One region of the Paraliobacillus sp. X-1268 genome, then DNA from elsewhere that is predicted to be linked to it. Evidence: riboswitches for the same ligand, from Rfam matches in the RefSeq annotation. Region 1 holds a riboswitch; each other region holds the start of a gene.

Region 1 (7,211 bases):
CGATTTCTCAACAAATCCTTTGATTCCACCTGTCATTTTGATCATCCCAATAAGTCCAGAAAAAACATAAAGGAAGACAATAATTTTAATATTACTTTCATCAATAAGTGCTTGTATCACATAGGTTAGCATCTCTTGCATGCCACCAATAAGTGAGGGTGAAATGATGTAGGATCCAACAAGTAGTCCCAACACTAAACCTGGAAGTACTTGTCGTGTAAACATGGCAACAGGAATCACAATCAAAAAAGGGATAATGGACATCCAACTCGTATCGATATGCTTTGCACACCTTTCTAAAAATAGAATCTTTTTAGAATGTGGAAAACCAGCAAATTTATGTATTTACTATTAATTTACTAAGAAAAGTTCATGATTTGGACATGCTTTGAATACTTATGGAATAGAGACATTAATGTTGTCCATCTAGGAGGAAATCGAATGATAGAAGCAATTCTACAACTTTTTACAAGTGAGCAAAAAGCACAAGCTATTCTTTCAAATCAAATGATTGAGCTAATCTTCATCATTTTATTTGTTACGTTTATTGTTACCTTCTTTGTTCATGTTTCCTTGTTCAGTAAACTAAAGAAAATACGTTCTTACTTACAAGAAACAAACCGCATGGACATTAACCCTTTGCGTACCTTCAAGGAACAGTTTGACCTTAAACAGCAAACCGAACCTGTCAAAATAGAAACATTCGTTCAAGAGAAATTTTCTAGTTGGCGTGTCTATGGTATACCTATTGTCAGTCTCATTAAAATGATTCAAATGACCGTATCTATTTTTATTTTAATCGGGATATTAGGAACATTTATTGGCTTAACCATGTCATTAGGAAATATTAATTCAGGTGGAAATCAGCTTGTTGAAGATGTCGCAAGTGTTTTATCAGGAATTGATGTAGCATTTTACACAAGTATTGCCGGTATGGGGCTTTCATTAATTATGACGGTAATGATCAAAGCGCTGAATACAGAATTTCTCCTAACTGATATTATGTTAAAAGTTGAAACAAATTTAACTGAAAACGAACAGAACGGAATAAGTAAACTAATTGAAGTTTCGGAAAGTATTAATAACTCCATTCTCATGCTTCAAAAGACAAACCAAAAATCCTTACAAAGTATTGAAAGTTCTTTTGATGGTTTTAAAGACTATACTTCTGGCTTACAACAAGCCGCAAAAGATTTAGCTACATTTAATGAAGGATTATCTACTAATCTACATGACTTTCAACTTCTATTTACTAGTATGAATAAGGTAACAAACGGCTTTGATGATGCATCTAAAAAACTAAACAAAAATTTCGATCAACTCTTCTCTTATTTTAAGAAAATTGATCAAAGAAATGAACAAATGGCAAGTACATTTGAACATACGTATCAAAAAATCGAAGAAGTCTCGACAACACAAATAGATACCTTAACTCATTTTGAAGATACCGTGGTTGATTTAAAAACATTCACCTCTTCTATCTTAGATGGCCAACAAACAATAAGTAAAGAAAGTCAGCGTTTAGTGCGTCATATGGAAGAACAAAATAAAGAATTTAAACAAATATTCGGCAAAGACCTAGGAGCGAAACTAGCCGGAATTACAACATACTTAAGCGAACTCTCTAACGGTTTTAATAGCTTAGAAGGATCACTAGTTCAATTACCAGATGTACTAGAAACCATTAACCAAGCACAAACAGAATATAAACACCTTCTATCTGATCGCTTTGATGAATTAAAACAATTTAATCGAGATTTTAATAATCATCTCAAAGCACACAATGCAGATTCTGTTTCATTTGAAAAGCACGTACGTGAAGCCACAAACACCTATGAACAAATTGGAATGAAGAACAAGCAGCTTATTACAGATATAAATACCACTATTTCACAAATGAATAGCACATTCATTCAAAGAGAAAATCAACTCGAAGCAAATGTTGGTGTATTAAAAGATACGCTTGCTAACTATGTGACTACTTTAGAAGGAACACTTGGTGAAAAGTTAGATAAGGTTGCTCGAAATATTAGTGAATATGCACAGGGAACAAATCAGGATCTAAAAAGAGAATTTAAGGAAATTCGGACGATTAACGAAGACATTCAACAAAGTAATAATCGTTATACACAACAAACATTTACGGAACTTCTCCAACAAATTGATAAATTAAACCAGCATTTACAGACCTTCAGCCAGGAAACAACAAGCCTTAATACAAGGCGTACGGGTGGTCTAAATCAACATGATTAATAAATATCAACGGTTGTTTAAGGACGAGCAGGAAGAGAATCATTTTTGGCCATCTTTCACTGATTTATTAACATCGATCTTACTGTGTTTTGTATTAATCTTTATTTCAATGATGGTTATTAAGTCCATTCAAATTGAAGAAATGAAAGAAACAATTGATCAAATTATGGGAGTACGCTCAGATCTTGTAAAGGACTTAAATGCAGAATTTCAAGATTCTACTTTAGGCATCGAGGTAGATGAGAAAACAGGCGCAATTATCTTTGACACAGAAATTTTATTTGAGTATGATGGTGCAGAATTAAAGGATGACTCCTTTCAATTTTTAGATGAGTTTGTTCCAAAATATTTAGACGTCTTATTAGCAAGTGGCTATGAAGAATATATCTCAGAAATTATTATTGAAGGTCATGCAGATCGAACAGATGGCTATTTATATAATCTACAGCTATCACAAGAAAGAGCATATAGTGTAGCAGAATATATACTAGGAGATGAATTCCCATATAAAAACATTCAAGATCACTTGCAGGAAAAATTAACGGTAAATGGTAAATCATTCTCAGACGGTCGCACCGATGAAAATGGTGACTACAGTCCAGATGCTTCACGCCGAGTTGAATTCAAGTTCCGCTTAAAAGATGAAGAAATATTAGATAAAACAATGGAAATACTAGAAGGAAATTAAAAGTAAGTATTCTTGAAGTGGCTTTCCTTTCCAAATTCTATAATTTTAAAAAAATAAACAATATTAGTTAGTTAATAAATTATTTGAATTTTTACATTATAGTAGTTGACATTATTTAGAATGTAACTTACTATAACAGGGAACATAAAACTAAATAGTTAGTCTTCTTATCAAGAGAGGTGGAGGGAACGGCCCTATGATACCTCGGCAGCTTACTTTTATATAAAAGTACTGTGCCAATTCCGTCAAACGTATGTTTGAAAGATGAGAAGAGTTAGGCTGTCGTTATATAAACCACTATAATACTGCCCCTCTTCTTAATGGAAGGGGGGTTTTTTGTTGCGTATAAAGTAAAAATTCAATCTAGTTAGTTGCAACTGGATAAAGTAAAAACAAGGGGGTTTGATCGATTGGATTTATTAACCACACTGAAGGAAAAGATTCTAATTGCTGATGGTGCTATGGGTACCTTGCTTTACTCACATGGTGTTGATCGTTGTTTTGAAGAATTAAATGTAACCCATCCTGAAGAAATTTTCCATACACATAGGGCGTATGTAGAAGCAGGGGCTAATGTTATTCAAACAAATACGTACAGTGCAAATTATATTAAATTGGCACGTTATGGCTTGGAGGATAAGGTAAAAGAAATCAACACGCAAGCAGTAAAAATAGCTAAACGAGCAGCAAATAAGGATACATTTGTTGTTGGAACAATCGGTGGTATTCGTGGAAGTCAAAAAAATCTTGGCACTATAGAGGAAATCAAGCGAATTTTTCGCGAACAACTTTATTGTCTCTTATTAGAAGGTGTAGACGGGCTCCTTTTAGAAACGTATTATAGCCTAGAAGAATTAACAACCGTGTTAGCAATTGCTAGAGAAGCAACTAATCTACCGATTATTACAAATATTTCGATGCATGAAATTGGATTATTAGAGAATGGTACACCTTTAAATGATGCATTAACACAATTGGACGATGCTGGTGCAGATATCGTTGGCGTCAATTGCCGATTAGGTCCACACTACATGATTGAATCTTTAAAAACAGTGGCCTTACCGAAGACAGCTTACCTTTCCGCTTATCCTAATGCGAGTTTACCAGCATACAGTGATGGAAAGTTAATCTATAACAATAACCCAGACTATTTTGAACAATGTGCTAGAGAATTTCGTAATCAAGGTGTGCGGTTATTTGGTGGTTGTTGTGGTACCACTCCTGAACATATTGTAGCCCTTAAAAAAGGTGTCGAAGGTTTCACTCCCTTATTGGAAAAGACGGACGTTAAGCACCCTCCAATAATAGAAGTACAGGAGCCTGCTGCTCGAAAAAAGTTAGATCTAGCTCAAATTGTGACACAGAGACATTCTATTATTGTTGAATTAGATCCACCAAGGAATTTACAAACGAAAGAATATCTAAAAGGTGTGCAAGCATTAAAAGACATTGGTGTTGACGCCATTACACTTGCTGATAATTCTTTAGCCACACCACGAATTAGCAATCTAGCAATGGCCACACTAATGAAACAACAAAGAATAGCCATCACGCCTCTTCTTCACTTAACTTGTCGTGACCGTAATTTAATCGGACTACAGTCTCATTTAATGGGATTACACACACTTGGTATCCATGAAATTTTAGCTATTACTGGTGATCCTACTAAGATAGGCGGTTTTCCAGGTGCATCGTCGGTATTTGACGCTACATCTTTTGAATTGATTAAGCTAATCAAACAATGTAATGAAGGTATCTCATTTTCAGGTAAGTCATTAAAAGAAAAAACATCCTTTCGTATCGCAGCAGCTTTTAACCCCAATGTTCATCACCTTGATAAAGCAGTACGTAGGCTAGAGAAAAAAATTGATTGTGGAGCAGATTATTTTTTGACCCAACCAATTTATCAACCCGAACAAATTGAGTCGCTAAAACAAGCAACTAAACATATTAAACAACCAATCTATATTGGTATTATGCCACTCACATCCTCACGAAATGCAGAATTCCTACATCATGAAGTACCAGGTATGAAACTAACAGATGACGTCCGTCAACGAATGAAGGCGACAGGTGATAATAGAATACTGGCAGAACAAGAAGGTATGTCAGTAGCAAAAGAATTAATCGATGTTGCTTTTGAACATTTTAATGGCATCTATTTAGTAACACCATTTATGCGCTATGACATCACAGTTAAACTTTCCAGTTATATCAAACAAAAGGTTGAAAATGCGCAAGAAATAATTTTATAAGACTATTTTAATGGAGGTTTATACATGACAAAAATAATTAGTTCCAATCTAGGTTATCCACGAATCGGTGAAAAAAGAGAATGGAAACAAGCACTCGAGCAATTTTGGGAAGGGAAAATTCAAGAAACAGAATTACTTTTAATAACGAAAGTGATAAGACTAAATAACCTTAAAAAGCAACAAGAGAAAGGCATTGATCTTATTCCAGTTGGTGACTTTTCTTTATATGATCATGTATTAGATACTTCTGTTATGTTTGGTGTCATACCAGAACGTTTTGATTATAAAGGTGGCAAGGTAGGCTTAGACACTTATTTTGCCGTTGCACGCGGAACAAAAAACGCAGTTGCATCGGAAATGACAAAGTGGTTTAACACGAATTATCATTACATCGTACCAGAGTTAGAAAATATCCAACCAAGTGTGACAGAAAATCATCCACTTTCTTTCTATCAAGAGGCAAAAGAAGAATTTGGTATTGATGGAAAACCCGTGTTATTAGGCCCAATTACGTATTTGAAATTAGCAAAAATCCAAGATGATGTACATTTTGAAAAGTTGCTAGAAACATTCATACCACTTTACATTCAAGTTTTAAAAGAGTTGGAGCAAGCTGGGGTATCTTGGGTACAAGTAGATGAACCCATTTTCGGTACGAATTTATCTCCACATATTTTAACTTTTGCAAGAAAGGCGTATGACACAATAAATAAAGCAGTTCCTAACATAAATATTCTGTTACAAACGTATTTTGAAAATGTAGTGGATTATAAAAAAGTAGTAGATTTCCCTGTACAAGGAATTGGCCTAGATTTTGTTCATGGTGATGCCCTTTCATTTATTCAAAAACATGGATTTCCACATGATAAAGTCTTAGCAGCAGGCATTATAAATGGTCGTAACATATGGCGTGCTGATTTAGAAGAACGTTTAGATGTGTTAGAGCAGTTAAAACAAATTGTAACAAATAAGTTAATTATTCAACCGTCTACCTCCCTTCTACATGTTCCAGTAACAAAAAAACTGGAGCAAGAGATTGATCCTTTTATCTATGGCGGGTTAGCATTTGCAGATGAAAAATTAGCCGAGATTGTTACGCTTACAAAAGCATTAGATAAGGGGCGAGATCTTGTTCAATCAGATTTAAAAGATGCTACTGAATCGCTTAAACAATGGAAGGATGCAAGTTTCGGTAAAAATCAAGAAGTGCATCAAAAGCTTGAAAACTTAACAGATACCGATATAAATGGGACAGTAATCTTTTCAGAACGAATAAAAAAACAAAAGCAGTATTTCCAATTACCTTTGTTACCGACAACAACAATAGGCAGTTTACCGCAAACAAGTGAATTGAAAAAAGTACGAACAAAATGGCGAAAAGGACATGTAACAACAGGAGAGTATGAACAATATATTCGTGACTATATCAAGAAATGGATAACAATACAGGATCAGATTGGGCTTGATGTTCTCGTTCATGGAGAGCCTGAGCGAACAGATATGGTGGAATATTTTGGTGAGAAGCTGAATGGCTTTACTGTTACCAAGTTTGGCTGGGTCCAGTCTTATGGCTCACGTTGTGTAAAACCACCAGTAATTGTCGGTGATGTCTCTTTTGCAAAACCGATGACAGTAAAAGAGATTGTATATGCCCAATCCTTAACAACAAAACCGGTAAAAGGCATGCTTACTGGACCAACAACTATTTATAATTGGTCGTTTGTGCATGATGATTTACCTCGTAAGACGGTTCTAAACCAAATTGCAATTGCATTAAAGGCAGAAATAGAAATATTAGAGGAAAGTAACATTAAAATTATTCAAGTGGATGAACCAGCATTACGCGAAGGACTACCATTAGATCGAAACAAATGGCCTGCCTACTTAGACGATGCGGTTACGGCATTTAGATTAGCTACATCATCAGTTGAAGTGGATACACAAATTCATACCCATATGTGTTATTCGAATTTTGAAGATATCTTTGAAGCGATTGATGGGCTTGATGCAGACGT
Region 2 (7,211 bases), on a different contig from region 1:
TATTTGAAATAAAGCAATTGATAATGTCATTTGAATTATTCACTCCTAGTTATGAGTAGGGATTTTAACAGCTGTATTATCCCACCGAGCAATTATGCTGTCAATTCAATTATAAGTTAGTGCTTTACAAAAAGACAAATAATAGCTAAGATTAGAAATTAATATTTGATGGTTTAATTATGGGAGAGTGAATTTGTATGCAACACTTCGAACAATCGGAAACGCTGAAACGATTACCAAAACAATTTTTTGCAGGTTTAGTGCAAAAAGTGCAACATATGGTGAATCAAGGTTATGATGTGATAAATTTGGGACAGGGTAATCCAGATCTACCTACCCCTCAACATATAGTAGAAGAATTAAAAGTCGCAGTAGATAATTCGCAGTATCATAAATATTCGCCATTTCGAGGGCAAGAATTTTTTAAAGAGGCTATCGCAAGCTTTTATAAAAGAGAGTTTGATGTTGATATTGATCCATCAACAGAAGTTGCGATTCTCTTTGGAACAAAAGCAGGTTTAGTAGAAATAAGTCAATGCCTATTAAATCCAGGAGATATTGCTTTAATGCCCGATCCTGGTTATCCAGACTACATGTCCGGCATAGCTTTGGCCAATGCCAAGCCTGTATTTATGCCATTGCAAGAAGAAAATAACTTTCTGCCTGATTATGAAGCATTAAATCAAGATCAATTAGATCAAGCTAAATTAATGTTCTTGAACTATCCAAATAATCCTACGGCAGCAACAGCATCAGAAGAATTTTTTGATGAAACAATTGCGGTTGCCAAGAAACATGACATTTGTGTCTTGCACGACTTTGCTTATGGTGCAATAGGCTTTGATGGGGAAAAACCGCAAAGTTTCCTGCAGTCAGAAGGCGCGAAGGATGTTGGGATAGAAATGTATACACTTTCTAAAACATATAATATGGCTGGTTGGCGTGCTGGATTTGCAGTTGGCAACCCTTCTGTTATCGAAAGTTTAAATTTGATTCAAGACCACATGTTTATGAGTTTGTTTGGGGCTGTGCAACAAGCAGCAACAAAGGCATTGTTGGCTGATCAATCAGAAGTAGAAAAATTAGTCAGTATATATGAAGAACGTCGGAATGTAATAATTGAAAAATTAAATGAAATAGGCTGGCATGTAAAGGCGCCAAAAGGATCTTTTTTTGTTTGGTTAGCTGTACCAAGAGGTTTTACATCTGAGGAATTTGCTGATCTTTTATTAGAAAAAGCGCATGTAGCAGTTGCCCCAGGTAACGGTTTTGGTGAAATGGGTGAAGGCTACGTTAGAATTGGTTTGTTAGCGGAACCTGATCGTTTAAAAGAAGCCGCGGAAAGAATTGGTAAGTTAGAAGTGTTTCAAAATCACGATATATAACCCGGGTAATTACCGGTTGACAAATCATCAATCGACTATTAATATATAAGCTAACTTAATAATAATATGCATTATATCTTATCCAGAGTGACAGAGGGATCAGGCCCGTTGATGTCACAGCAACCTTCCAATAGGAGTGGTGCTACTTCCTGCAGAATGTTTTTCGTTCTGAAAGATAAGGGTTGACGTTTACACAATCAATTCAACTCTCTTTCGCGAAAACGAAAGGGAGTTTTTTTAGATCCTGGTAAGAAGCTGCATAAACGTTAGATAAAGAGAGGTGAGAAAGATGATTACGATAGAGCATGTTAGTAAAGTATTTAAGTCGAAAAAGAATAGTGTTATTGGTGTAGACGATGTTTCGATGCACGTTGAAAAAGGCGAAATATACGGCATTGTTGGGTATAGTGGTGCTGGAAAAAGTACCTTGTTGCGTTGTATTAATATTTTGGAACGTCCTTCCGCAGGAAAAATAATTATTGATGATGTTGATTTATTGCAATTATCGTCTTATGAATTACGGCGAGCTAGGCAATCGATTGGTATGATTTTTCAAGGTTTTTATCTCGCTTCAGCAAAGACAGTTTTTGAAAATGTTGCGTTTGCTTTAAAAGCAGCTGGAATACAAAAAGCGAAACGTAAAACAAGAGTATTAGAATTATTGGATCTTGTTGGTTTAGCGGATAAAGCAAATCAATATCCTGCACAATTAAGTGGTGGTCAAAAACAACGTGTAAGTATTGCGAGAGCTTTAGCGAATAATCCAAAGGTATTGCTATGTGACGAGGCAACTTCTGCTTTAGACCCTAGTACCACGAAATCGATTCTTGCATTGTTGAAGAAGATTAATAAAGAATTTGGTATTACAATTGTGTTGATCACACATGAGATGGAGGTTGTCAAGGAGATATGTCATAAATGTGCGGTTATGCAAGATGGTAGAATGATAGAACGCGGCTCCTCATATGAAATTTTCTCTAATCCTAAGGAAGCATTAACAAAACAATTTATTGATACCGTATTAAATTTTGAGTTGCCTCAAAAGCTCCTTGCAACGTGTCAAGGTACAATATTACAGCTTCAATTTAGGGGAGACTTAGCTAGCGATCCCGTTGTTTCCGATATGTTACAACGCTTTAAAGTTAGTGGTAATATTCTTCATGGAAAGGTCGAATATATTAATGAAACACCTTTAGGAATATTCATTATGGAACTGCTTGGGGATGCTGCAGAGGTTAAAGAAGCAATTACTTATTTGGAACAACGCTTAAAACAGGTGGAGGTGATCCAACATGCTCGATAGGATTATTGAAATATTACCTGAATTAAATGTAGCTTTTCTTGAAACACTAACAATGGTTGGTATAGGATTGTTAGTCGCTATCATATTAGGATTACCTATTGGTATTTTATTATTTGTAACAGATCAAGGGCTCTTTTTAGAAAACCGCGTTATTAAAATAGTTTTAGGTATTGTCATTAACTTAATTCGATCAATACCGTTTATTATTTTACTCGTATTTCTATTTCCGTTTACCGATTGGTTACTTGGAAAAACAACAGGTCCATTTGCAGCTTCTGTCGCGTTATCCGTGGCCGCCATTCCGTTTTATGCGAGAATTGTCGAATCTGCAGCACGTGATATTGATAAAGGGGTGATCGAAGCTGCTATTGCAGTAGGTGCTTCACCTTGGTTAATTATTAAAGATATTATATTACCAGAAGTTAAATCGGGTTTAGTTAGTGGTTTAACGATTACGGCTATTAGTCTGGTTGGTTATTCCGCAATGGCAGGTACGATCGGTGGCGGTGGTATCGGTGATTTAGCTATTCGTTACGGTTATTATCGTTATGATAATACGGTAATGTTCACGACAGTTGTTGTCTTAATCGTTTTAGTACAAGTTATGCAGTACCTTGGCGACTTTATTGCAAAAGCAGTAAATAAACGCTGAGAAAAAATATAAACTAATTTTACAGGGGGAGAAAACAATGAAAAAGATAGTAGCGCTTATATCAGTATTGTTTATTTTAATTTTAGCAGCATGTGGTTCAGAAGAGGAGTCAAATAGTGCGGATGGAGAAAAGAAAACAATTGATTTTGGTGCAACAGTAGGGCCATATAGTGATATGGTGACAACAGCAATTGCTCCACTTTTAGAAGAAAAGGGCTACGAAGTAACAAACCAAGAATTTACGGATTATGTTCAACCAAACAAAGTATTAGCTAATGGCGAGTTAGATGCAAACTTGTTCCAACATAAGATTTATATGGAAGCTTTTGCTGAAGAAAATGATTTAGACTTATCTGAGGTTATTATTGTTCCAACAGCACCAATGGGGTTATATTCAGAAACATTTGATAGTATTGATGCAATTGAAGATGGCAGTTCGATTGCTATTGCTAATGATCCCACAAACTTGGCAAGAACGTTAGTAATGCTACAAGATGAAGGTGTCATTACAATCAGTGAGGAAGTTGATCCATTAAGTGCTTCTGTAAATGATATTATTGAAAATCCAAAGAATTTAGATTTTGTTGAAGTAGAGGCAGCTCAATTACCACGTCTAGTAGAAAGTGAAGATTTGTCAGCTGTTCCTGGTAACTATGCATTAGCTGCTGATATGGATTTATTAGACGCTTTAGCGTTAGAGGATATGCCTGATGATTACCGAAATCGTGTTGTTGTAAATACAGAAGATTTAGATGCGCAATATGTTCAAGATATTAAAGAAGTAATTGAATCCGATGAATTTGAAGCTATTATCGACGAAGAGTTTCAAGGATTTGGGAAACCTGAATGGATGACAGCCGAATAATAACAAGAAGGACACCTTTAATTAGGTGTTCTTTTTTTGTGAAAATTTAGTTGACAGTTTTTGATCAATTGTATATATTGTAAGTATATAGTATATACAATAATAACAATTTGAGGCGATACGGATGAATATTGTTCTTTCTAATACAAGTAAGGAACCTTTATTTCAACAAATAAAGGAGCAGATTCGAAATCAAATCTATCAAGAGTTACTTAAAGAGGGTGATGCATTGCCGTCGATGCGTATTTTGGCAAAGCAGTTACAGGTTAGTGTTATTACGACTAAACGTGCTTATGAAGATTTAGAAAAAGAAGGATTTCTTATCTCGTCAGTTGGTAAAGGAACATTTGTATCTGGTCAACAATCACATGTATTAAAGGAATGGAAGATCAGAGAAATAGAAAATGATTTAGAAAAAGTGGTAGAAGAAGCAAAACAATTAGGTTTAACAAAAGAAGCAATAATCGAACGTGTCACGTTATTCTTTGAATGATTTTGTTAAAAAGGGAGTGGAAGCTAAATGGAACCAATTGAATTAAACGGTGTAACAAAAAGAATCGATGAGTTTTCAGTTAGAGATCTTACCTTTAAAATACCAAAGGGTTATGTAACTGGATTTATTGGTCGAAACGGTAGTGGGAAAACAACAACGATTCAGCTGATTATGGATATTATCAAAGCTAACCAAGGAGAAATTAGTTTATTTGGGGCCCCAAATACCGATCCAAACACAAAGCAAAGAATAGGATTTGTTTACGATGAATTGTATATGTATGAAAATTTTACGATTAATCACATGCGCTCTTTTATTGCACCGTTATATGACACATGGAGTGAGCGTTTATTCTCAGGATATCTCTCGGATTTTGAATTACCATTGAAGAAAAAATTGAAGCATTTTTCAAAAGGAATGAAAATGAAAACATCGCTCTTATTTGCATTGGCACATGATCCAGATTTATTAATTATGGATGAACCAACCGCAGGACTAGACCCCATTTTTCGGAGAGAATTGATGGATATCTTACAAGAATTAATGACTGATGAAAAAAGAACTATTTTTTTCTCAACCCATATTACAACGGATCTAGATCGAATTGCTGACCATATTATTTTTATTGATGATGGTGTAATCATATTTGAAAAAAGCATGATAGAAATTGAAGAGGAATTTCATCTTATTAAAGGCGAGATTAAAATGTTAGATGATGATATTCGTAAAGATTTTTTTGGACTAGAAGAAACACCACAAGGTTTTATCGGTTTATTGCAAGGTGATCCTAGAGAGTTTGAAACAAGTGAGACGATAATCGAAAAAGCTTCCTTAGAAGATATTATGTATCTGATGACAAGAGGGAAAAGGTAATAATTTGGAGAGGTGAGATTATGTTTTCATTAGTAATGAAAGATTATTATATTGATAGATCAGTTTTAGTTGGAATGTTAGTTTTGCCGGTATTAGGTATGGGTTTCATAATGGAGTTCACTTATTTTCTTTTAATCGGTTCAATAATAATTAGTTTGTTTTATTCTGATAGTAAAACAAAGATAGAGGTTTTTAACAGAAGTTTACCAATTACTTCGTTAGCTATTGTTAAAGGTCGTTACCTGTTCATATTATTGTTAGCAATTTTTTTATTGGTCTTTCAATGGGTAATAGCACTTATATTTGATTTCACCCTGAATATGAGTAGTCCTTATCATTATCAATTAGAAGATCTCATTATTATACTATCTGTTTTCTTAGTAATGACTGCGGTACTCGTACCATTATTTTATTTGTTTAAGTCGCTTTATCTTGCTTTAACGATTCAATTCTTCTCGTTATTCATTTTCTCTTCAACCGTATTTAGTGTGGTATTTCAAGGACGAGAGAGCATCCACTTTGATAATCAAACCATCCTGTTAACGCCATTTATTCAAGATATAATTCCATTTCAACCAGTTCCGATCATCGCAGTGGCTGCTGTTGTTAGCTATTATTTATCGATTCAATTATCTAGTCGATTAGTGGAAAGAAGGTTGCGTTAACATGTTAGTTTTGAGTAGACTCATGTCATTGTGGAAGAAGGATTTTTGGCTTAGTGTGAAATATTTCTTTGTGTTTGGCTTTTTATTAATTATTGTACCGTTCACATTCTTGCTCTTTTTGGTAGTCATGTTTTTAATAACCCAACTATTCATTGATGAAAATCATAATAAGGTTAATATATTCATGAAAAGCCTACCTATTAATCATTCATTTTTAGTTAGAAGCCGGTATATATACGTAGTTTTAGAAGTAGTGATTTTCTTGTCACTTTATTTTCTTGTTAATAGTGGACAATATAAATCTTCACAGACAAATATATTTATTTCTACTTATGATTATAAATGGGTAGATATCTATACAATTTTCAGTTTAGTTCTACTAATGTTTACAATTATTATGCCAGTTTTATATCTGTTTTCATCAAAGTTTATGATAAATGCAATGCAGGTTATCTTTGGAATTGGCTGTACATTTGGTATTTACAAAATGGATCAATTAGCAAGTCAACAGTTTGAATTTGCCCGTGAAGAACAAATAGGGCAAGTGACAATGAAGTATTTTTACAGCATCTTACCGTTATCACCTTTATTATTTTTTGTCATTACAGCCTTACTATATGTAGGCTCAATGTTTCTGTCTGAACAGATTCTAAAGCGAAAGATATAGGGATTGGCTGTTAGTAGGACTTGATTATTTTAAACCAGAATGGCGTTATACGTTTAGGATTTCCAATAAAAAAGAGCGCATTTAAGAAAAAAATTTTTCTCAAAACAAGCTTCAATATGGTATCTTAGGTATATGGTTTATTAAGAAGTTAGTTTTCGATAATGAAGGAGCATGGTTATGGCAAAAGTAAAGGTTGGAATAGTATTTGGTGGGAAGTCAGCTGAACACGAGGTGTCACTACAATCAGCGAAAAACATTGTAGATGCAATTGATAAAACGAAGTATGATATCGTATTACTTGGTATAGA
Region 3 (7,211 bases), on a different contig from region 1:
TTTTCCATTTCACTTGTATAAGTTAAAGCTAGATTATCCATGGTTTGTTAAAACCCATCCTTTCTTTATTTGAACAAATTTATTATATCATTTGTAAGATGATGTAACAAAAGAGTTGACAAATCGTTTGGACTAATAAATAACCTTTTCGCTTCACCTATAGAATTGAGTTTAAAATTAGTTAAAGTACATCAAATATCCTTTGAATTCATTTGAATTTCTCGAATTATTCTTCTGATCCACCAACAGCAATTACTTCTCCATTATAATTTTCTGTAATGAAATTTTGAATTTCCTCTGATTGCAAAACTTCTACTAATTTATTTAAGTTTTCATTATTCTCATCTTCTGCATTTGCAACCACAATATTCACATATAATGAATCATCACTTTCAATAAACAAAGCATCGTCTACTGGTGATAAATCTGCTTCAATTGCATAGTTAGTATTAATTGCAACTAGTACATCTTCTTCACTTTGGTATGTTTCAATTAAAAATTCAGGATTTACATCTGCTGAAAAAGTTAAATTTAATGGATTATCAACAATATCATCAACAGTCGCTTCTGATTTTTTAACGTCATCAGCTAATGTTATTAGACCATTTGATTCAAATAAAGAAAGGATACGACCATGATCTGGTACATTACGACTAATAACTACTTCTGTTCCTTCTTCAATGTCATCAATACTTTCAATACTTTGAGAGTAAACACCCATTGGTTCTAAATGAACGCCACCTAAATTAACAATGTCATAGCCCTTTTCTTCAATTTCAGTTTCCATGAATGGAACATGTTGGAAGTAGTTAGCATCAATTGTACCATCGACTAAATCCTGGTTTGGTAAACTGTAATCTGTATATTGTTCGATTTCTAATGTTATGCCTTCTTCTTCTAATAATGGTTTAGCTTCCTCTAAAACTTCAGCATGTGGCACACTTGTTGCACCGACTTTAATCACATTGTCCTCTGAATCTCCGTTTCCACATGCCGCTAATATAATCCCAACAGATACTAACAATAATAATGTTACAAGTTTTTTCATTTTGCATTGCTCCCCTTTTTTTGTTTTATATATAATTCCCAACATAGTGGGTATTATTAACGATTACCTTTTATCCAATTTATTGGTGATCGCATCACCGATAAATTGGAAGATGAATACAATTATTACGATTAAGACTGTACAAACGAAAACAACATCAAAGTCTCTGCGCATAAATCCGTGGAAATAAGCAAAGTCACCTAAACCACCTGCACCTATAACTCCGGCTACTGCGGTGTAACCAATTAAGGCTATCGCTGTCACCGTTAAACCTGAAACGAGTGCTGGAGTGGATTCCTTTAACAACACTTTATAAATAATTGTTGTTGTTTTTGCACCCATTGATTTAGCTGCTTCTACTACTCCCTTGTCAACTTCTCTTAAACCTATTTCCACCAATCTAGCATAAAATGGTGCTGACCCAATAATTAAAGCAGGCAAAGCCGCATTTGGACCACGTATCGTTCCAATAAGAAAATCAGTAAATGGAATAAGTAATAATATCAAAATAACAAATGGAATCGCGCGAAAAACGTTAACGATTGACGATACAATGAAATTCAATAGTTTATTTTCCCAAATGCCATCATTCGCTGTAAGATATAATAATAAACCTAAAATAACACCAAAAATTAATGTTCCTATTAAAGCAAGCATTGTCATATAGAATGTTTCACCCATTGCAAATAGTAGATCCATCCAGTCAACGTTCGGAAATGGATTAGTTAGCATTATTTTTCACCTCCACTTCAACAGATGTAGAAGTAATAAATCTTAGTGCTTCTTCTATTACTTCTTCTTCACCTATTACATTTACAAATAAGGTACCGTAAGCACCTGCCTGCGTTTGCTTAACGTTACCATGTAAGATATTAACTTCCACATCAAATCTTTTAGCAACTTGACTTATAACAGCTTGATTTGCTGTTTCACCAACAAAGTGTAAACGTAAAACCTTTCCTTTTGTAACAGACTTGATTAATGTTTCTTCCGTAACTTCATCATCCGGTTTACCCATAACTTGTTCAACAAATTTCTTTGTAACACCCTGTTTCGGATGCGAGAAAACCTCTACTACATCACCTTGTTCAACAATTCTACCTTCTTCCATTACTGCAACACGATGACAAATCTTTTGGATAACGTGCATTTCATGTGTAATAAGGATAATAGTTAAACCAAGTTTTTGATTAATATCTACTAATAAAGAAAGAATAGAGTCTGTTGTTTCTGGATCAAGTGCTGAGGTTGCTTCATCACACAAAAGTACTTTTGGATTGTTAGCTAGAGCTCTTGCTATGCCAACACGTTGCTTTTGACCACCGCTCAATTGCGATGGGAATGCATCTTCTCTGCCTGTCAAACCAACAAGTCCAATTAATTCATCAACACGCTTATAACGCTCTTGCCTTGATAAACCAGCTATTTCTAGTGGTAAGGCAATATTATCTCGAACTGTTCTTGACCATAACAAATTAAAATGTTGAAAAATCATTCCAATTTCTTGACGTGAAAGTCTTAATTCATTTTTAGATAATGACGTTATTTTTTGATTGTCAATAATTATATCGCCAGTTGATGGTTCCTCCAGTCGATTTATTAAACGGATAAAGGTACTTTTACCAGCTCCGCTATATCCAATTACACCAAATATTTCGCCTTTATCTATATTTAAACTTAAATCATCTACTGCTTGAATAGTTGAAGATTTGGTTTTATAAACTTTTGACAAGTGTTGAATTGATATCATACTATTCCTTCTTTCTACACAAATTAAAAAACACGACTTTCTGTTCAAGAGAACAGAAAGACGCGTTTTTGGCTGGCGAATATAACTTTCCTGTTCTCTCATCTGCCAAAGCAATTGCTCTGCAGGAATTGGCACCTTTTTAAACACAAATAAATGTTTAACGGTTGCCGGGTTTCATCGGGCCAGTCCCTCCACCTCTCTTGATAAGAGATAATGTATGTAATTATTTTAACTAAATGTGATTTTAGCATATGCTAATAATCAATGTCAACATATTTTAACGCCATAAAATGTGTTAGAATAATAGCAATATTCTATTAAAAGGATGATTTAAATGTTAGCACCAAATTTTGTATTACCCTATTTAAATAAAGAAGGTAATTATCATTTACACGATGACCTTGGCAGTATCATTATTCTTACTTTTTGGGCTTCATGGTGCCTAGATTGTAGCATCGACTTACCAAAGAAGGAACAACTTTACCGATCACTAGACAATCCAAAAGTGAAAATGTTGACTATTAATGTTACAGGTAGAGAACGCGATCAATCAGCAGCTGTAGATTTCACTAAAGAATTTTTGGAACAGCCAACTTTAATGGATAAAGGAACAGAAATATATAACTTATATCAATGTCAGGGTGTTCCAACTACTGTATTAATTGATTCAACCGGAACTATTTATAAACAATTTAATGATAAAGCCAATTTCTTAGATATCGTTACAGCAGTAGGTAATATCATGCCTAAATGATAGGTTCAGCGATTTGAATGTAATAAATTATTTAACTTACCTAACGATTCGAACGAGTATATTTTACTCGGCTCTCCATTATTGGTCATCAATAGACAAGGAACACTTTCTATTCTTTCTTGTTGCATCACCTCAGGAAATAAACCTGCATTTAGCTCATAAAATATAACAGCTCCATTTGAAGCTTCTTCAATTTCTTCTAGTATCCTTCTCGCTAAATGGCACGTTCCACAAAAAGGGGTATAAATAAAAATCATTTTATCTGGTTGCACTACTGTACGTATTGTTTCACGCGTTATTGGTATCATATTTCCCACCTTACATAAGATAACTAGGGTTTACAGTAATTCCTCTACTTAATAATGCTGTCGCTAGTTCTAATTCTGGGGTTGCTGCAACTTCTCTAAAAGTCTTGTCAATAAAAATGTGTATTGCGTGTGGTAATTCTATTGATAATTGCTTTCGTAATTTATTACCCGAATGGTCTTCATCAACCAAGATAAAAACGTCTCGATTGTCTAAGTCATAATCTAGTATTAACTCTTCCATCTTCTCAACACCCAGCGTCCCATTTGTACAAATTATCGTAACTGATTCGTCAATTAATTTTTCGATTTGTTTTTTATCTGTACGTCCTTCAACAATAATGATCTTTTTAGTATCATTTGAAGACATGAGCTTCACCTACTTTACTAATTAACGTTATTTACAAGTAATCCCTTGTTACTGCATTTGTAACAAGGGATTATAACTTATACTGTCTGTAATATTGTATGAAAAAGGAAAAAAAACATGCAATAATTAATTATTCGTCATCTTCAATCATTGCTTGGTATTCTTCTGGAGTCATTAATGCCTCAATCTGAGATGAATCACTTGGTTCTATTACAACCATCCACGCTTTATCATATGGAGATTCATTAACAAATTCAGGACTATCATCGAGTTCCTCGTTTACTTCAACCACTTTCCCGCTAATTGGAGCATATAACTCAGAAACAGTTTTAACAGATTCTACACTACCAAATGGCTCATCTGACTCTATATCGTCACCTTCTTCAGGTAATTCTACAAATACAATATCACCTAATTCGTCTTGCGCATGGTCTGTTATACCAATTCGTACTTTATTTCCTTCTACTTTAACCCACTCATGTTCTTCGGAATAACGCAAATCTTTTGGTAAACTCACTCTAACTACCTCCATAAATGTATTTTAAATTAACCTATTTCCAAGTCTGTTCAAATTCTTCTAGTTTAAATCCTAGTGTAACCTTTTCATTATCAGTTGTTAATGGTCGTTTTATAAGCATGCCATCAGAAGCTAACCAGTCCAATTTCTCTTCATCCGTTGCATCCAATAACTTATCCTTTAATCCAAGCTCTCGATACTTTAAACCACTTGTATTAAAAAACTTTTTAATTGGCATGTCACTTTTAGATATAATCGAACGTAATTGTTCTTTGGTTGGTGGGTTTTCTACTATATGTATTTCAGTATACGCAGCTTGTTCTTGTTCAAGCCATTTTTTCGCCTTTTGACACGTACCACACTTTGGATATGCATAAAAAGTAATCGTCATTGTATGTCACTCCTTTATTTCTATTTTATCATAATAACCTCTTTTAATTGTTATAAACCCTGATTATTTCCTATTAGTATATAAGAAAAATGCACACCTGACTAGTAGTATGCCTCTAAATCATCACTGTATAATTTCATTAGTAATGGTGACATTACAAATGCACAAATTAAAAGGAGGACACCACATATGCAACAGCAACAACAAGCAACAAATATGAACACTGCTCAAACTGGTCAAATTATGCAACAACCACCAACTGTTGTATCTTCAAAAGACTTATTATATTTAACTGACATGATGTCATGGAATTTAAATGCAACAAAAAAGGCACATTTTTTTGCTGAACAATGCACTATCCCTGAGCTCAAATCTGCTTTGGAACAAGTCTGTCAGATGCACCAAAAACATTATCAAAAGATTTTACAACATACAAATCAACAACCAAATTCAATGATGCAATAATAAGGAGGATAAGATATGAATCAGCAAAAGGTTCAAAACCCTGAAACACAAGTTAACAAAACACCTGAAATGAATGACCGCGACTTTATTAATGACATGTTATCTACGGAAAAATATATGACACAATCATACAGTATTGCATTAAACGAAGCCAGTAATCAAACGTTTTATCAGGATTTACTAGCTATTTTTAATGAAACGCAAGATTGTCAGAGAAATTTGTATAATTTGATGTTCAAAAATGGTTGGTATAGCATAGATAAAGCCGATCAACAAAAAATCCAGCAAGCAAATCAACAATATAGTGGTTACACTAATCAATTTCCAGTCCATTAATCTTAATAAAAACGTGCTTTTCCTAATGGAGAAGCACGTTTTTTAATTCACCTAACTTACATCACGCTTAAAACGTAACTATTCTTATTTACAAAATGCAATCATTAAGATACAATAGGCTATAGTGAATTTTGTAAGAAAATCGGGGGTTCATAAATTGTCCAAACCACTTATAACAATGGAGAATGTTAGCTTTGCATATGATAATAAACATGCATTAAAAGATATTAATCTAGAAATTAATACAGGTGCTTTTTTAGGTCTTGTTGGACCAAATGGTGGTGGGAAAACGACACTTATAAAGCTATTGCTCGGTCTTGAAAAGCCACAACAAGGATCGATAAAACTTTTTGACAAAAATATTACCGACTTTAAACAGTGGAGTAGAATTGGATTCGTATCACAAAAAGCAAATAGTTTTAATCGAGGTTTTCCTGCAACAGTAAGAGAAGTTGTTTCTACAGGAATTACAGCTAAATTAGGTTATTTCCACTTCTTTAAAAAAGCAGATAAACAAAAGGTTGAACATGCAATTAAAATGGTTGGGATGCAAGATTATATCAATAAAAACATTGGCGATCTTTCAGGAGGACAGCAACAGCGTATATTTATTGCGCGCTCTCTAGTAAGTGATCCTGCCTTATTAATTCTTGACGAGCCAACAGTAGGAATTGACACTGAAAATGTTCAAAAATTTTATGGCTTACTGCATCGTCTGAATGAAGAAAATAATATTACACTATTATTAGTCTCACATGACATAGGAACAATGACTGAGCATGCAGATGGTATTGCTTGTTTAAATAAATCCTTGCATTTTCACGGAGACACGAAATCATTCTCAAATTTGACTGATAGAGAATTATCGCACTTTTATGGTCATGATCTAAACCTTGTCACACATCAGCATTAAATTAGTTAAGGAAGTGTACTTATGCTCACGCAATTTTTTACGTATGAATTTTTACAAAACACCTTTTATACCGGCTTACTAATTGGCTTCATTGCCCCATTACTAGGAACATTTGTCGTTGTTCGGCGCCTATCGTTAATTGCTGATGCGTTATCTCATGTAACCTTAGGTGGCATTGCCTTTGGCTTACTAATGGAAAAGAAATATGGATTAGCCATTATCTCCCCGTTTTATTCTGGGATGTTTTTTTCTGTTATAGGATCGATGTTTGTTGAACGCCTGCGCAGTGTTTACAAGGCATACCAAGAATTAGCAATACCTATTATTTTATCTGGTGGTGTTGGCCTTAGTGTCATTTTCAT

Evidence for each region. Region 1 has a riboswitch for S-adenosylmethionine ahead of D2K62_RS07750 (bifunctional homocysteine S-methyltransferase/methylenetetrahydrofolate reductase). Riboswitches for the same ligand answer to the same signal wherever they lie in the genome.
Region 2: it holds a riboswitch for S-adenosylmethionine, as region 1 does, so the genes downstream of both, D2K62_RS15075 (methionine ABC transporter ATP-binding protein) here and D2K62_RS07750 (bifunctional homocysteine S-methyltransferase/methylenetetrahydrofolate reductase) in region 1, are expected to answer to the same signal.
Region 3: it holds a riboswitch for S-adenosylmethionine, as region 1 does, so the genes downstream of both, D2K62_RS11080 (methionine ABC transporter ATP-binding protein) here and D2K62_RS07750 (bifunctional homocysteine S-methyltransferase/methylenetetrahydrofolate reductase) in region 1, are expected to answer to the same signal.

The regions. Positions count from the first base shown of each region.
Region 1 covers NZ_QJSK01000004.1:9,770-16,980, forward strand. Annotated here, with positions in the region: gene D2K62_RS07735 (Na+/H+ antiporter NhaC family protein) at 1-279, opposite strand, end outside; gene D2K62_RS07740 (MotA/TolQ/ExbB proton channel family protein) at 442-2,253, shown strand; gene D2K62_RS07745 (OmpA family protein) at 2,246-2,941, shown strand; SAM riboswitch class I at 3,106-3,212, shown strand; gene D2K62_RS07750 (bifunctional homocysteine S-methyltransferase/methylenetetrahydrofolate reductase) at 3,352-5,196, shown strand; gene metE (5-methyltetrahydropteroyltriglutamate--homocysteine S-methyltransferase) at 5,221-7,211, shown strand, end outside.
Region 2 covers NZ_QJSK01000018.1:8,142-15,352, forward strand. Annotated here, with positions in the region: gene D2K62_RS15065 (carbon-nitrogen family hydrolase) at 1-30, opposite strand, end outside; gene D2K62_RS15070 (pyridoxal phosphate-dependent aminotransferase) at 198-1,385, shown strand; SAM riboswitch class I at 1,461-1,567, shown strand; gene D2K62_RS15075 (methionine ABC transporter ATP-binding protein) at 1,675-2,688, shown strand; gene D2K62_RS15080 (methionine ABC transporter permease) at 2,678-3,340, shown strand; gene D2K62_RS15085 (MetQ/NlpA family ABC transporter substrate-binding protein) at 3,378-4,205, shown strand; gene D2K62_RS15090 (GntR family transcriptional regulator) at 4,330-4,698, shown strand; gene D2K62_RS15095 (ABC transporter ATP-binding protein) at 4,726-5,571, shown strand; gene D2K62_RS15100 (ABC-2 transporter permease) at 5,592-6,236, shown strand; gene D2K62_RS15105 (ABC-2 transporter permease) at 6,238-6,903, shown strand; gene ddlA (D-alanine--D-alanine ligase) at 7,081-7,211, shown strand, end outside.
Region 3 covers NZ_QJSK01000008.1:66,547-73,757, forward strand. Annotated here, with positions in the region: gene D2K62_RS11065 (YuzK family famiily protein) at 1-41, opposite strand, end outside; gene D2K62_RS11070 (MetQ/NlpA family ABC transporter substrate-binding protein) at 227-1,048, opposite strand; gene D2K62_RS11075 (methionine ABC transporter permease) at 1,112-1,780, opposite strand; gene D2K62_RS11080 (methionine ABC transporter ATP-binding protein) at 1,770-2,798, opposite strand; SAM riboswitch class I at 2,894-3,008, opposite strand; gene D2K62_RS11085 (TlpA disulfide reductase family protein) at 3,133-3,552, shown strand; gene D2K62_RS11090 (thioredoxin family protein) at 3,558-3,860, opposite strand; gene D2K62_RS11095 (toprim domain-containing protein) at 3,871-4,227, opposite strand; gene gcvH (glycine cleavage system protein GcvH) at 4,358-4,744, opposite strand; gene D2K62_RS11105 (arsenate reductase family protein) at 4,779-5,135, opposite strand; gene D2K62_RS11110 (hypothetical protein) at 5,325-5,600, shown strand; gene D2K62_RS11115 (spore coat protein) at 5,616-5,936, shown strand; gene D2K62_RS11120 (metal ABC transporter ATP-binding protein) at 6,094-6,849, shown strand; gene D2K62_RS11125 (metal ABC transporter permease) at 6,871-7,211, shown strand, end outside.